One region of the Bacillus kalamii genome, then DNA from elsewhere that is predicted to be linked to it. Evidence: predicted binding sites of a transcription regulator. Region 1 holds the regulator's gene; each other region holds the start of a gene.
The links. The regulator LexA, encoded in region 1, represses DNA repair genes until DNA is damaged. The targets are predictions, from matches to a motif close to CGAACATATGTTCG.
Positions count from the first base shown of each region.

Region 2: ruvA (Holliday junction branch migration protein RuvA) is a predicted target of LexA. The motif match lies at 1,246-1,259, and genes of this name have one in related genera.
Region 3: ABC357_RS00070 (YhjD family protein) is a predicted target of LexA. The motif match lies at 1,528-1,541, and genes of this name have one in related genera.
Region 4: ABC357_RS14535 (YhjD family protein) is a predicted target of LexA. The motif match lies at 1,560-1,573, and genes of this name have one in related genera.

Region 1 is NZ_JBDFMI010000001.1:2,124,470-2,127,894, reverse strand. Features, by position in the region: gene ABC357_RS10595 (hypothetical protein) at 1-589, opposite strand, end outside; gene ABC357_RS10590 (cyclic-phosphate processing receiver domain-containing protein) at 901-1,227, opposite strand; gene lexA (transcriptional repressor LexA) at 1,358-1,981, opposite strand; gene yneA (cell division suppressor protein YneA) at 2,142-2,456, shown strand; gene ABC357_RS10575 (YneB family resolvase-like protein) at 2,491-3,141, shown strand; gene ABC357_RS10570 (DUF896 domain-containing protein) at 3,222-3,425, shown strand, end outside.
Region 2 is NZ_JBDFMI010000001.1:714,180-717,604, forward strand. Features, by position in the region: gene ABC357_RS03565 (phosphotransferase) at 1-471, shown strand, start outside; gene ABC357_RS03570 (BofC C-terminal domain-containing protein) at 586-1,107, shown strand; gene ruvA (Holliday junction branch migration protein RuvA) at 1,341-1,946, shown strand; gene ruvB (Holliday junction branch migration DNA helicase RuvB) at 1,959-2,963, shown strand; gene ABC357_RS03585 (DUF2905 family protein) at 2,935-3,063, shown strand; gene queA (tRNA preQ1(34) S-adenosylmethionine ribosyltransferase-isomerase QueA) at 3,136-3,425, shown strand, end outside.
Region 3 is NZ_JBDFMI010000001.1:7,733-11,157, reverse strand. Features, by position in the region: gene ABC357_RS00090 (hypothetical protein) at 46-216, opposite strand; gene ABC357_RS00085 (helix-turn-helix domain-containing protein) at 369-569, shown strand; gene ABC357_RS00080 (hypothetical protein) at 566-1,147, shown strand; gene ABC357_RS00075 (YolD-like family protein) at 1,184-1,462, opposite strand; gene ABC357_RS00070 (YhjD family protein) at 1,581-1,940, shown strand; gene ABC357_RS00065 (DUF3037 domain-containing protein) at 1,959-2,834, opposite strand; gene ABC357_RS00060 (HipA family kinase) at 2,801-3,425, opposite strand, start outside.
Region 4 is NZ_JBDFMI010000001.1:2,930,005-2,933,429, forward strand. Features, by position in the region: gene addB (helicase-exonuclease AddAB subunit AddB) at 1-351, opposite strand, end outside; gene ABC357_RS14530 (TVP38/TMEM64 family protein) at 657-1,292, opposite strand; gene ABC357_RS14535 (YhjD family protein) at 1,603-1,962, shown strand; gene ABC357_RS14540 (competence protein ComK) at 1,971-2,489, opposite strand; gene ABC357_RS14545 (IDEAL domain-containing protein) at 2,692-2,931, shown strand; gene ABC357_RS14550 (M48 family metallopeptidase) at 3,086-3,425, opposite strand, start outside.

The sequences.
Region 1 (3,425 bases):
GGACTTGATGATCTACTTTAATAACGGCTTTCTCAGCAACACTTTGTTTATGTTGTGCTTGGGTATCCATTAATGTATTGATAAACATCGGCAATTGCTCGATATTGCCTAAACTGATCTGTTCAGCCTCTTTAAATACGGTTGTATAATTAGCGTGCTGTTTTATCTTTAAATCGCGTAAATGCAACTGATAGATGTCTTTTTTACATTTATTCACTTGTAAGAAGTGCTGAATTAATGCCGTGCGTTCCTGTTCATCCAAGAAACCGAGTGATGTTTCGTAATCCTGAAGGCAAAAACAAGAGTAACATAAAGGTTTAATGGACTTAATGGAGACTGTTTGATTTGTATAATCAAAATCCCAATCTGTAAATAAGTATGACTTGCCCTTAGAAGATGAGCAAATATGACAACAGATTTGGTCTTCTAGAATCGCCTGTCTGATTTTGTCCCATAGTACTTGTGGCAAGTTATCGGCGAGATAAGCCGATTGTAAGAATGGTGTTGTTTTTAACTGGATGTTCAAGCGTAACTGATCTAATTGCTCTCTTTTTTCAGCAGTCATGATTACTTTTTTCTTCTTGTTCATTAATGGTTTTCCCCCTTTCTATTTATTATTCTAATATATAAATGTGTAGAAAGATGAATAATAGTTTGAAAAGTAAGTAAAAAGAGAAGGGGAAAAGGGGAGGATAGAAAAAGAACAAGGCAACTATAATAGGGCGTTGTATATCAGTGTTGCCGACCCTTCAAGCAGAACCACGCTATATGAAGAAATTCAAAAAGTAAAAAAAAACCGAACCAATGTGAAATTCTTCAAAGAATATCACATGGCAGTCCGGTTTTTTCTTACGGAGAAATACGGTTTCTCCAAGCCTCTTTATCTTATTTCTGTGATGGCTAATAAAGCGGCATCGGTTTTAAGGAAATGCCTATTTTTAGCGGCATTTTCAGGTTTTTTTGTGCATCCTTAAAACAGTTATACATCGTTTTCCCACCAACCGAATTGGCGGAGTGTATAGTAATATGCTTAGCGAATAATTGTAAATCCACCATTTTTTTAGCCAACATCGAGCCGTTCCTTTTTTTATTCACGAGATCATGGTCGAGAGAAAGATAGTCTATATGATAATTTTTCAGTATGTGTAGGCATTCATCAATATTGGTACATAGAACATAATTATTGGGGCACGTACGGAAATCATCAAGGAAAACGTTTATTCCCATTATATCATTCCTAAAGTTTGACATAGCTTCATTATAGCATTCTATTTGAATATTTAATATGAAAGAAGGCAGCGATAATACAGAAAAAGCGTTCCTTCATGATATAAATCACTTGAAAGAACGCTTGCAGTCAGTTGATTTCCCGGTACAATCCTATCACTTTTCCTAAAATAGACACTTTATCAAGAATGATAGGGGCTAGTGATGAGTTTTCCGGTTGAAGGCGGAAATAATTGTTTTCTTTAAAGAAACGTTTGACTGTTGCCTCATCATCCTCAGTCATTGCGACAACTATATCCCCATTTAAGGCGGTGGATTGCTGGCGCACAATGACATAATCTCCATTATGTATGCCAGCTTCAATCATGCTGTCGCCCGATATTTCAAGCATGAAGACATTCTGCTCGTATCCTGCAAGATGTTCGGGCAAAGGAAAATATTCTTCAATATTTTCGATCGCTGTAATAGGCTGGCCGGCAGTTACTTTACCCACCAAGGGCACATTGACAGGCTTCCGTTTTGGGATGAAAGATTCTTCCTCTAAATCTAGTATTTCAATCGCGCGCGGTTTGGTAGGGTCACGGCGAATCAATCCTTTACTTTCCAACCGGGCCAGGTGACCATGTACTGTCGAACTGGAAGCCAAACCTACAGCTTCTCCAATTTCTCTGACAGAAGGCGGATATCCTTTTGTTTGCACTTCTAACTTGATAAAGTCAAGTATGTCCTGCTGGCGCTTTGATAATTTATTCATTGATACACCTCACCTCAATACTGTTTGTGTCCATTATAGCATGGTATATTTAAGGATACAAACATATGTTTGAATTTTATTGACAGAAAACAAGTGTTCGTATTATAATCCATTGTGAAGAGCGAACAAATATTCGCATACTTTTCAGGAGGAGATTATAATGAATTATTTTATTCGTAAGCATTCTTTTTCCCTATTATTTTTTGTTGTAATATTATTATTTTCAGTCGTCTATTTTGTTATGTTAAATGTAAAAGGAAATCAATCCTATATTGAAATAGAAGTAAGCAGCGGCGATACCTTATGGGGAATTGCTGAAAGATACAATGATCAACAAATGGAAATACCTGATTTTATTGCATATATAGAACAAACCAATAAAATGAATGGTGAAGTCCTGAAAGCGGGCGATGTAATTAAAGTACCCGTGATGAAGAAACAAAAAGAAAATTTGACTCAATTAACAATGGAATGAGAACTATAAATAGATGGAAAGAAAGGATTTGGAAATGAAAAAAGCAATCATTTACTGCCGGGTCAGTACAGACAAAGAAACGCAGTCAAGCTCTTTACAACGGCAGGAAAACGAACTTGTTTCTTTAGCCAAGGAAATGGGTTATGGAATTATGGGGATCGTGAAAGAAAAAGCGAGCGGTTACCAATTGGATCGTGATGGTGTGTTCACTTTATTGGATGCTATTAAAGAGGAAAAGGCAGATGCTGTTTTTGTACAGGATGAAACCAGGCTCGGAAGGGGCAATGCTAAAATCGCGCTTCTCCACTGCATCATCAAGGAAGGAGTAAAGATCATAGCCTACTCACAAAAAGGTGAACTGGAATTATCGGAAGGAGATTCAATGGTTTTACAAATTGTTGGTATTGTAGAGGAATACCAGCGCAAACTACATAACATAAAAATAAGCCGCGGGATGAAAAAAGCAGTAGCGGAAGGATACAGACCCCAAAGGAATATCAAATCCAATAACCAGTCTACAGGACCTGAAAAAAAGGATGTTCCTGTTGGGGAAATTGTTCGCCTCAGAGAAAGCGGCCTGACTTTTGCTGATATAGCTGCGACATTAAGGGGATTCGGTTATCCGGTTTCTAAGGCAACAGTTAACAGAAGATATTTAGAATACATAGATAGCCAAAAAGAATAGAAGCAGTTTCACTTGCGACTTTTATTTTTTTCTTATAACATGGCAATGATAAGGAAAACCTTAAATGAAGGAGCGTCACTATGCTATCTAAAGAAAAAATCGCAAGAATTAATGAACTCTCAAAAAAATCAAAAAATGAAGGCTTAACGCCAGATGAAGCTAAAGAACAAACTAAGCTTCGAAGCGAATATCTGCAATCATTCAGATCTTCCATGGCAAACACGATCGAAAACCTGACTGTCTTGGATCCCGAGGGAAATGATGTAACACCTGAGAAGGTCAAA
Region 2 (3,425 bases), 1.4 Mb from region 1:
TCGATGAAAAACATCAATCAGTGGATTGAATGGGGAGAAAAATCGTTAAAGGGCCTCGGGGAATATGAGGAATATCTAAATAGGGAACCGACCTGCATCATACATGGCGACGTTGCCCACCATAATTTTTTCGCCGCTAAAAACGGGCAGTTGAATATAATTGATTTTGATTTGATTCACCGGGCGACTCCAATCATCGATTATATCCAGTTTGCCAATAGAATCATGCCATTTGTAAAAGACAGCTCTGAGCTGTTTAGCTATCCGCAATTAAAACGGTACCGGAATAATCCTGCGTTTCTTTATGCAATGCTGTATCCGGCGGATATATTCAGAGAGTGGAATCGGCTGATACGCGAAAATCTGTATAACAATAATGAATACATGCATTCCATCTGGAAAATAACAGTTGAACAATTCCAACAGCGTATGGCTTTATACAAGGAAATTTATAAGAGGATAAACCGTTAACCGGATCCTTGTCCATGTAGGATAGTGATAAAAATAGAGGGACGGAAGGAGAATGAAGGGAAACAATCTTGGGAAGGCTACCTGTATATAGCATTCCTGGAGGTGTTCCCTTAAATGAAAAGACGAATCGGCAAAATAGGATATATTTCGTTTCTTCTTGTAATCCTGCTTCTTTTATATGCTTCAGTATCACTGGGAAAGGGAGGATCCGCGACTGCCAAAGCGGATGAAATTCGAAAGGTCACTTTACAGAAGATTTATTTAGATGGCGAAGTGACAGAAGAAACAGCCGTAAAGGAAACTAAATCAATTGAAGAACTTCATGTAAAATACCATAATTGGAACCTAGTCTTTGAATCAGATAAAGAATTGGTTTATCAGAAGCATATCAATGATATTTCTCCTTTATTGAAGGCCCATGGTTATTTCGGCATAACGGAAGACGGGACGTTATCTATTTTTAACGGGAAACCGACCAATTTAGATGTCATTCAAACCTTTTTTCAATTGGATGTAGATTTGCTTGAGGTAAAAAAACGGGATGAACTTGCTGAAGGTATTAAAGTAAAGGATAAAAAACGGTACCAATCGGTCCTGGAAACGTTTAAGCAGTATAAGGATGAACGGCTCAGATAAAAACAGCAGATAAAGAAGAACTGGAAGCGGGAGTATCGCCACCAGTTCTTTTTCATAGGAAAAATTTCCGTATCAAAAAGAATGGGTTTATCCCATGTACATATGAAGGCATTTAGGTCATAATAAGGATAGCGAAAGTGAACATTTGTTTGCATTTGGATGCGGGCGCTAAACGGGCGTTTCCGTTTTCCATATGTTAAAATGTTTACTGTTTAGAATGGGAGAGAAAGAGTTTGTACGATTATATTAAAGGAAATGTAGAGTTCGTCGGACCTCATTATATAGTGATTGACAACGGCGGGATCGGGTATCGCATTATGACACCTAATCCTTTTGTTTTTTCAGTAAACAAAGAAGAGGTGAAGGTTTTTACCTATCACTATGTCCGTGAAGATATTTTTGCCTTATATGGGTTTTGCACTCAGGAGGAAAAGGCATTGTTTGAAAAACTCTTGAATGTGACGGGTATTGGACCAAAAGGCGCCTTAGCCATCCTTGGATCCGGAAAGGTCGACCAGGTGGTCCAGGCAATCGAGAATGAGGATGAGGCATTTTTGGTCAAATTCCCTGGTGTCGGCAAGAAAACGGCCCGCCAGATGATTTTGGATCTGAAAGGGAAACTTGAGCATATTGTGCCCGACTATTTTCCGAATCTATTTAATGATGTATTGGAGGCTGCTGCTTCCGGGGAAAATGCCGGTTTGGAGGAAGCTATGGAAGCGTTGAAGGCGCTTGGATATTCTGACCGTGAAGTTTCGAAAGTGAAGAAGCAATTGCAAAAAGAACAAAAAACAACAGAAGAATATATTAAGGCTGCCCTGCAGCTTTTATTGAAGTAGGAGGTGTACAGTATGGAAGAACGCATTATTCAAAGTGGGGCGGAGACAGAGGAACTATCTTTCGAGCAGAGCTTGAGGCCGATGGAATTAAAGCAGTACATCGGTCAAAGCAAGGTGAAAGAGAACCTTGAAATTTTTATTGCGGCGGCCAAACTGCGTCAGGAAACATTGGACCATGTTCTTCTTTACGGCCCTCCGGGATTAGGAAAAACGACACTCGCTGCCATTATTGCCAATGAAATGGGCGTAAATATCCGGACAACTTCCGGACCGGCAATCGAACGGCCGGGGGACCTGGCCGCCATTCTTACGGCCTTGGAGCCTGGAGATGTATTGTTTATTGATGAAATCCATCGGTTGCCCCGTGCTGTCGAAGAGGTGCTGTATCCAGCAATGGAAGATTTTTGCCTTGATATTGTCCTCGGCAAGGGCCCGCAGGCGAGAAGTGTGCGTTTGGATCTCCCTCCGTTTACGCTTGTAGGCGCCACCACGAGGGCAGGCTCACTCTCAGCCCCTCTCCGTGACCGCTTTGGTGTATTGAGCCGTTTAGAATATTATACGGAAGATCAGCTGCAGAGCATTGTCATCCGTACATCAGAGATATTGCAGACTGAAATGGACGAACAGTCAGCCCTAGAAATTGCCCGAAGATCGAGGGGAACGCCACGGATTGCTAACCGCCTTTTGCGCCGTGTCCGGGATTTTGCCCAAGTGAAAGGGGACGGTGAAATTACTATCGACCTTGCCCGTTATTCCCTTGAGCTTATGCAGGTCGATAGGCTGGGCCTTGACCATATCGATCATAAGCTGCTTATGGGAATCATTGAAAAATTTAGGGGTGGGCCTGTCGGGGTGGAGACGATCGCTGCAAGCATCGGTGAAGAATCTACAACTATAGAAGACGTATATGAACCTTATTTATTGCAGATTGGATTTTTGCAGCGTACACCGAGGGGAAGACTGGCTACGATGGCAGCTTACGAGCATTTTGGGCTGGAGCTGCCGCAGCAGCCATGAAGCTTGCTGGTGGATATTTTATATAAAAAGAGGAACCAGTCCTTTTTATTTTCCGATCGTTACGAGTATAATAGTTAGTGTTGTTCTGTCTGCCATTTAATATGTACTTGGCAAATAGAAGTAATATCATCAAGAAAGATGAAAATAATAGTTATAACAGGATGTGACAGCATTGAAAGTCGATTTATTTGACTTCCATTTACCGGAGGAATTGATTGCTCAAACTCCTTTGAAGAATCGGGAAGCCAGCCGTTTGATGGTCCTGGACCAAAAAACAGGCGAAACCAAAGATGAAGTATTTAGTGATATAGTCAACCATTTGAATGAGGGCGATTGCCTTGTTTTAAATGATACAAAGGTATTGCCGGCCCGCTTGTTCGGCATGAAGGAAGATACAGGCGCCAAGGTGGAAATGCTTCTTTTGAAACAGGATGAAGAAGATGTATGGGAAGTGCTGATTAA
Region 3 (3,425 bases), 2.1 Mb from region 1:
TCCGGCAGGCCGAATGTTCAGAAACCTAAATTGTGTAGTCAATTATTAAAGGAACAATGTAGCTGCCATTTTGACCAAGTAGATTAACCCTCCAAATTTCACAGCCTCCATTGTGAAAGTTAGCATACCATGATTGATTTTAACTCCTGCTCCCTCCAACAACCCTATACCTATCAACGATGCACCGAACGCCCCTACCAATAATATCCCTCCCATTTCTTTCACTCTCCTTTTCTTTGATAATTACAATGTATGGCGATTCGCCTATAAAATGCATGTCCGGTCAAATATTACTTGAATTTTATCTCAAGTAATATTTGAAAAGGAGTACATATCTTTATTAGCGAATTAATATAATGGTGATGTAAATGAAAAACAATTTTGGTAAAATATTTAAGGATTGCCCATATAAAAGAGAATACATCCAACAATATATGGGCGTTTCAAAAACAACCCTTTCTAATTGGGTTACAGGTAAGACTACGCCCACGGTACATGATCTGTTTAAACTAGCTAAATTCTTAGATAAAAAAGTGGATGAGTTTTACGAATGGGAGGAAGAGGAATGAAGAAAGGTTTAAAAATATTCTTAATTGTCATCGGAATTTTTGTAGGGGTATCAGTTCTGTCTTATTTATTTGCTGATGATGAAAATAAGCAAAAAATGGAGGCTGAAGAAGCAGCCGGGCACGTAAAGCAAAAAGAGAGTAAAAGTGAACATAAAGAAAAAAATAAATCTGTAGAGGAACAAGTCACTAGTGACTTGAAAGATAAACTTGGGGCTAAATCTAACAATAAAGAAAAACGAATCGTAAGCTTGGAATATACAAAGACAGATGGTTATTTGAAATTAACTGTCGCTGGTGATAATAGCCTCTCGAAGAAAGATACAAAGTATGCTCAACTTAACTTAGCCACCAAGGCTTTCCCTATTCTGTTTAAAAATAAGGATGTTAAAAAGGTTATGTTAAGAATACAACTTCCTTTAGTGGACACCTATGGAACAAAGAAAAATGAAGATGTGGTGAGGATTGTATTAACTCGTGAAACCAACGATAAGATTACATGGAAAAACTTTGATCCAAACAATTTTAGTGAAGTAGCTGAAAGTTATTATGTTCATTTGGCTTTAGGCGGAGCCAAATAACAACAAAAGCCCCAACTCAATGAGAAGGGGCTTTAATTAATTCTCTTGTAATCGTTCAATTTTGAGGATATCTAAAAAATGGACTTTATATTTATCGAATAGATATGAAATAGTAATTTGTTTCGTAACCGGGTCCAAATGAGTTACTTTTCCTTTTATAGGCTCTTCTTGGTTCAAAGCAATAATTAATCGATTTTCTTGATCGTCCTTCGCTTCATTCAACTGCATTGCGATTTCTTCCAATTCATACTCATCTCGTTCTGGCCGCTTTGCCTTTGATTTCTTTTTTGATGGTGGTTTTGGTACTGCTCCCATGTGTGACCCCTCCCTTTTGTATAATTCAATATTACAAGAACATTCGTTCTAATTCAAGTTGTTTTAGAACAAACGTTTGTATATAATTGTCATATTAAGGTTAAAGAAGGTAATGGTTATGACACGGATTCCTAATGAAGAAAGAGATATTATCGAACAAGAAATTTACCTACCTATGGTTATCACTATCTTAGAGAGAGATAGAAAAGTGATTGATAAAAGCCATTTAAAGTTGAAAAAACCGTATTTGGAATTAGTTGATTGTACAATTAAGGAAGTATACAAGGATATTAAGAAAACAAGGGATTACTTGAGGAAGAATAAGATTAAGGTATTTAAACAGCAGAGTGACGAGGCCTTTACAATGTATACATTTATTTACAAAGGATATGAGGAACATCATAATTACTTTAATCCAAGGCTGAGGAACAAATGCGAGGAATTACTTACATACTATTTAAAAAGCCCCTCCAATTAAAGGAAGGGGTCAATTTTACTATGCTAATAACTCAGTTAAATCATGAGCATCCGTTTGGATAAAACTTATTAATGAATTTATTTTGTTTTGATTTTCAAAATCTATTTTTTGTACCTTACCACTCAGATGTAGGAAATAATTTAAAATGCCCTGCATCTCCTTGTTTATTCTTAAATCTGACTCTCTATACAACAAATGAACCTTGGCCTCTTTATCAATATTTTCAAACATGAACTTAGTTTTAGTAAACCATTCTGTATCCTTGGTTGTACTATCTAAATTAGGAATGGTTTGTATATGGTTCCAAACCCCATTTTTAAAACTAAAATCTATATTTACTCGTACATTGTCCAAACCAACTATAGGTGAAAAAGAGTGATTATGGATTACTTTTTTATTCAAAAGATTTTCTTCTTCAAGAATTTTTTTCATACTATGTTTAACGCTTTCTGGTTTTATGCGTTCATTTAGGTATCCTTTTCCAACATAGCTCTCAAACAATACCTTAAATAATCCCTCTAAATTTTCAGTAAGAGCAAAGGTAGGTTCCGTTAAATAGAGGTTTTTATTCATGTGATATTTATGCATTATTTCAAGAAACTTATTATCTTGGGGAGAAGCAATCGCCAACTCACCTACAGCGCCAACTAAATTTTTGATACTGTTTTGCAGATAGTATTCTAAAGTGTCCTTGTAGGTTTTATAGATGCTCGGCAGAGTGTGTGAATTAGATAACGCCTTAATCTTGATTGTATTTTCATTTAACAATAAATAATGTAATTTTGATTCTTCACCTAAAGAATGAAGAATCACCCCTACATTCATTACTTCTCCGTTCGTATTATTATTACTAAATCTTACTATGCTGTACCAGCATTTTCTTTTTCCTTCCATTTTAAAACACCTCCAATACTATTAGAAAAAGCCCCTCTATTTAGTAAATCTTGAATAATGTATCTGACCAAAACCTTATGGGTTAAAATGTATTGTTTATACAACCTTTTTTGATACTCTTTATTTACATACCATACATCTGGAACAGACTCTAACCATGATTCAACTAGATTTTCATCTATTTGCTCGATTTTATGTACTACTTCTAAAAATGAATGATTAACCATGTCACTTACATTTATATGTTCTTCGATTGCGTTATAGACCGTCCCCATACCATTTAAGTACCCTTGATTAAAATTCACAACCAGAAAACTACGAGCATAGCCCTGAACGTATTGTTCACTTACTTCTACAGATGTTAAAGCATTTGCTCGCTCTGGAGTCCAGGTTGGTCCTTGAAAAGCATGTCCATGATCTATTGCAATAATTCTTCGTACAAACCCTTCATTAGTGACGAGTAAATTGCCTGTATTGCTATTTCTATCGTAATTTCCTACTAGAATGTCCATAGCGACTATTTTGGCTATATCGTTCTTGTTACTTACATTCCGGAAAAAGTTTTTCCAGGATGTTCGTAAATAGGGTTTC
Region 4 (3,425 bases), 810 kb from region 1:
TGTTTTTGACGCGGATCGTTGGAATAGCTTCAGCTCATCCTTCTTTTCTTCAATGATTTTGGCAATCATCATGCTTGTCCCGACAGAGCTCAGATGCAATCTGCTCATTCCCCCGGTTTCTTGTAAAACCCGCAAGGCAAGCCGCCGAAAGCTGAAAACCTGTGCCGCGATCATTCCATTTAACCCAGGTGTGCCTGCCAAATTATATTCCGATATAAATGTCATCTGATCCGGCACCAAATAAAGAATCGGATGACGGTCAGGTTGATTATGAAGTTTCTGTCTAATATCATCTAACATCCAAGTTGTTTTTCCGCTTCCGGAACGCCCCAACACAAATTGTAGCGGCATATATCCAACTCCTTTCAGTTCATGTGCGAAGGAAGCAAAAACGCGGTAATGCTCCTAAATAATCAATAAAAAAACAGCAAAATCCATTTCCTTCCTATCCCCATAAACATATATTCAGTATACCATTTTTGCAGGAATCCCGAGATTGACAATTCCTGTTTACAGGGAGAAACAAAGAAGGCAAACAACCATCAGGAACGTTGGTTATCCGCCTTCTTTGAATTCTATAGTTGCCATCCAGTATGTTCTGCTTGTCCCAACAAAAAACGCACTCCAATAGCGGCAATCCTCTATATAAAAACAGTCTACTCATTCTTTCCTCTTTGCCTTTGTTTCACTTTTGATTCGATATCCCTGTTTAGGCTTACCTCAATCCGCTTGCCCACATACCAGAGGATAAAAATAATGAATAGCACAATAGCTGTCCTGTATGGCTTCGTGAATAATGCTGTGATGTCGCTTCCAACAAAGGAAATTGTAAAAATCATAACAAGCTTTCCCGCAGCTACCGCCATCATATACTTCATTGTACTGATCCGCGACAACCCCGCAACAATATTGACCACTGCCGAAGGCGTGAAAGGAAAGCATAGCATAACGAAAATTGGGCCAAACCCATGCACATCCAGCCATTTTGTCAACTTTTTCACTTGTTTATTTCTTTTTATGAATGCAAGCAGTTTAATATGCCCATACTTCCTGATGATTAAGAATACTAATATCGCTCCCACGGTTGATCCTGCCCATGTAATTAAAAATCCAATCCACAAACCGAATGCGTTCGTATTGGCGATCACAAAAACCACTAACGGCAAAAATGGCAAAAATGCTTCAACTAAAGGAAGGAGAATGCCGGGAAAAATGCCGAATTCCTTATACTGCTGAATTAAATCAAGTATATGCTCTGTTGTAAAAAAATCTTTTAATGTCTCCACATCCATATAATGCTCCTTAAACAACGTAATCTTAATCATCTTCACATATGTACTTACTCTTATATTACATATTTTTTGAAGAAAAAAAAGCTGTATAACCCTGATTTTCAATGAAATCTCCTTTTTTCCTTTACCCTTAGCGATTGGAAATCATACATACCCGACAAAAATAGCAAAAGCAGGCATGTTTAACCAGTCAAAAGACTATTTGATGCATATCGGAAACAAAATGTGGAAAGTACCTTGAAATTGAGGAAAGGCTGCTATAGAATAAGAACAAATGTTCTATTTTTAGAGGTTGCTGGAGGGGTTTATAATGACACGTATACCAAAGGAAGATCGCGATATGATTGAGCAAGCTATCTATTTGCCTATGGTGTTAATAGTTCTCCAACGCGATCTTTCTATTTTTCAAAAAGGGCCTTTTAAATTAAGAAGGCCTTATATAGAATGGGTTGAACAAACGATTAAATACGTACAGCTTGAACTGATTAATGTCAAACGTTATTTGAGGCAGCAGAATATTAAAGTAAGTGAACTAAAGCGCGACGACGCATTCACAATGTATCTGTTTCTTTATAAAGGCTTTGAGGAACACCATAATTACTTTAATCCCCGCATTCGAAACAAAGTTGAAGATTTATTGAAGCACTACTTATATGGAAGGCTTGAATGAGGATGGCTTTAGGCTTCCTGTTCACTATAATGGTACTTCCTTCTCGTTTCCATCACATTTTGTTCAAGCTTACTTTTAAGGATGGCAGTCCTGGCTACTTGCGATTCAAAAACACTGAAAGAGATTGGCAGGCAAATATGTTTCTTATTCCTGAATAGCACATTCGTTTCGAACGGCCCATTTTTAGAGAAACGCAATATATGGCTCGAGGAAATCCAGATGCAATCATCCCTTTCCGGCGATGATGTCGGAAACATAAAAATGGAAAATGATTTCTCAATTTCAATGGGCGCTTTATGGGTATAGCCTGTTAAATGCCTCGTGCCCCTCCTTCTCCCTTCATAATCACTTCCAAAATATTCACAGCTTTTTTTGATAATGTCGATGGGCTTACCGCGTGCGGCAAATTCACTTTCTACTTCCGTTACATGGGAACTTTGTTTACCCTCGACAATCATTGGTTGCAACATGATCGTATAAGGATTCACTTCATACTCATCCAAAACCAATTCCAAATAATCTGTCATATCCTCCCCAACCTTTCTTTTTTTATCAATCTTAGGAATAAAATACCATAAAAATGCCAAAAAATTTACAATTTCACACAAAATTCTAAATTATATGTATTAAAATCCTCCTTTTTATATATTTTTTAAATTTTTTAAATTTTCAGTTGATTTTACTTTTATAATTAAATATAATTATAAAAAGGTCTAGGGGTGATGCTTCATGAATAATGAACATTCTTATACAGAAATGATGAAAGCTACATCAAAGAGAAAACAATCCGAAAAAGACACATTCATGCTGGAACTCTATGTCGATATGATTCTTCAGGAAGCCTTGTTAAAAGCACAGCGAGAACAACTTCTTCAAAAAATTGATTATGCACTCGATCACAGAGACAATGCCCTTTTTACAGCCTATTGCAAAGAACTAACAGAATTAAATAAACGATTCGGCGCTTAATCCTACTGGGAACACATTCTTCCTTTCTAAATTATTTCCTGCCGACACTGTTTGAACTGCACTCGTTAATGATATTGGACCATATGAAAAAGAAGGCTGCCCACGCTGCAGCCTTCTTTATTGATGTTTGGGCAGTGTCCTTGCACCTTCCCTTTTATTCACCCATTTCCTTACTATAAGATTCAAGCATTGATATCCGCTCCAGCATCGTCGGATGAGTATATCTGAAAAGTTTCACTAAAATGGGCGGATGGATTTGCGACAAGGAGGTTTTAGAAAGCTCTTGAAAAGTCTTGACAGCAGCATCAGAATCCTTCACCATCTCAATCGCATACTCATCAGCGCTTTTTTCCTCATACCTTGAAACCGCATTTGATATCGGACTCGATGCAAAGCTTAAGACAGACAGGATGCAGAGAAACAAAGGAAGCGAGCTTAAGCTTCCAATCGACGCAATTCCCCATTGCTTTCCTCTTCTTTTCAGCAACCCTTCC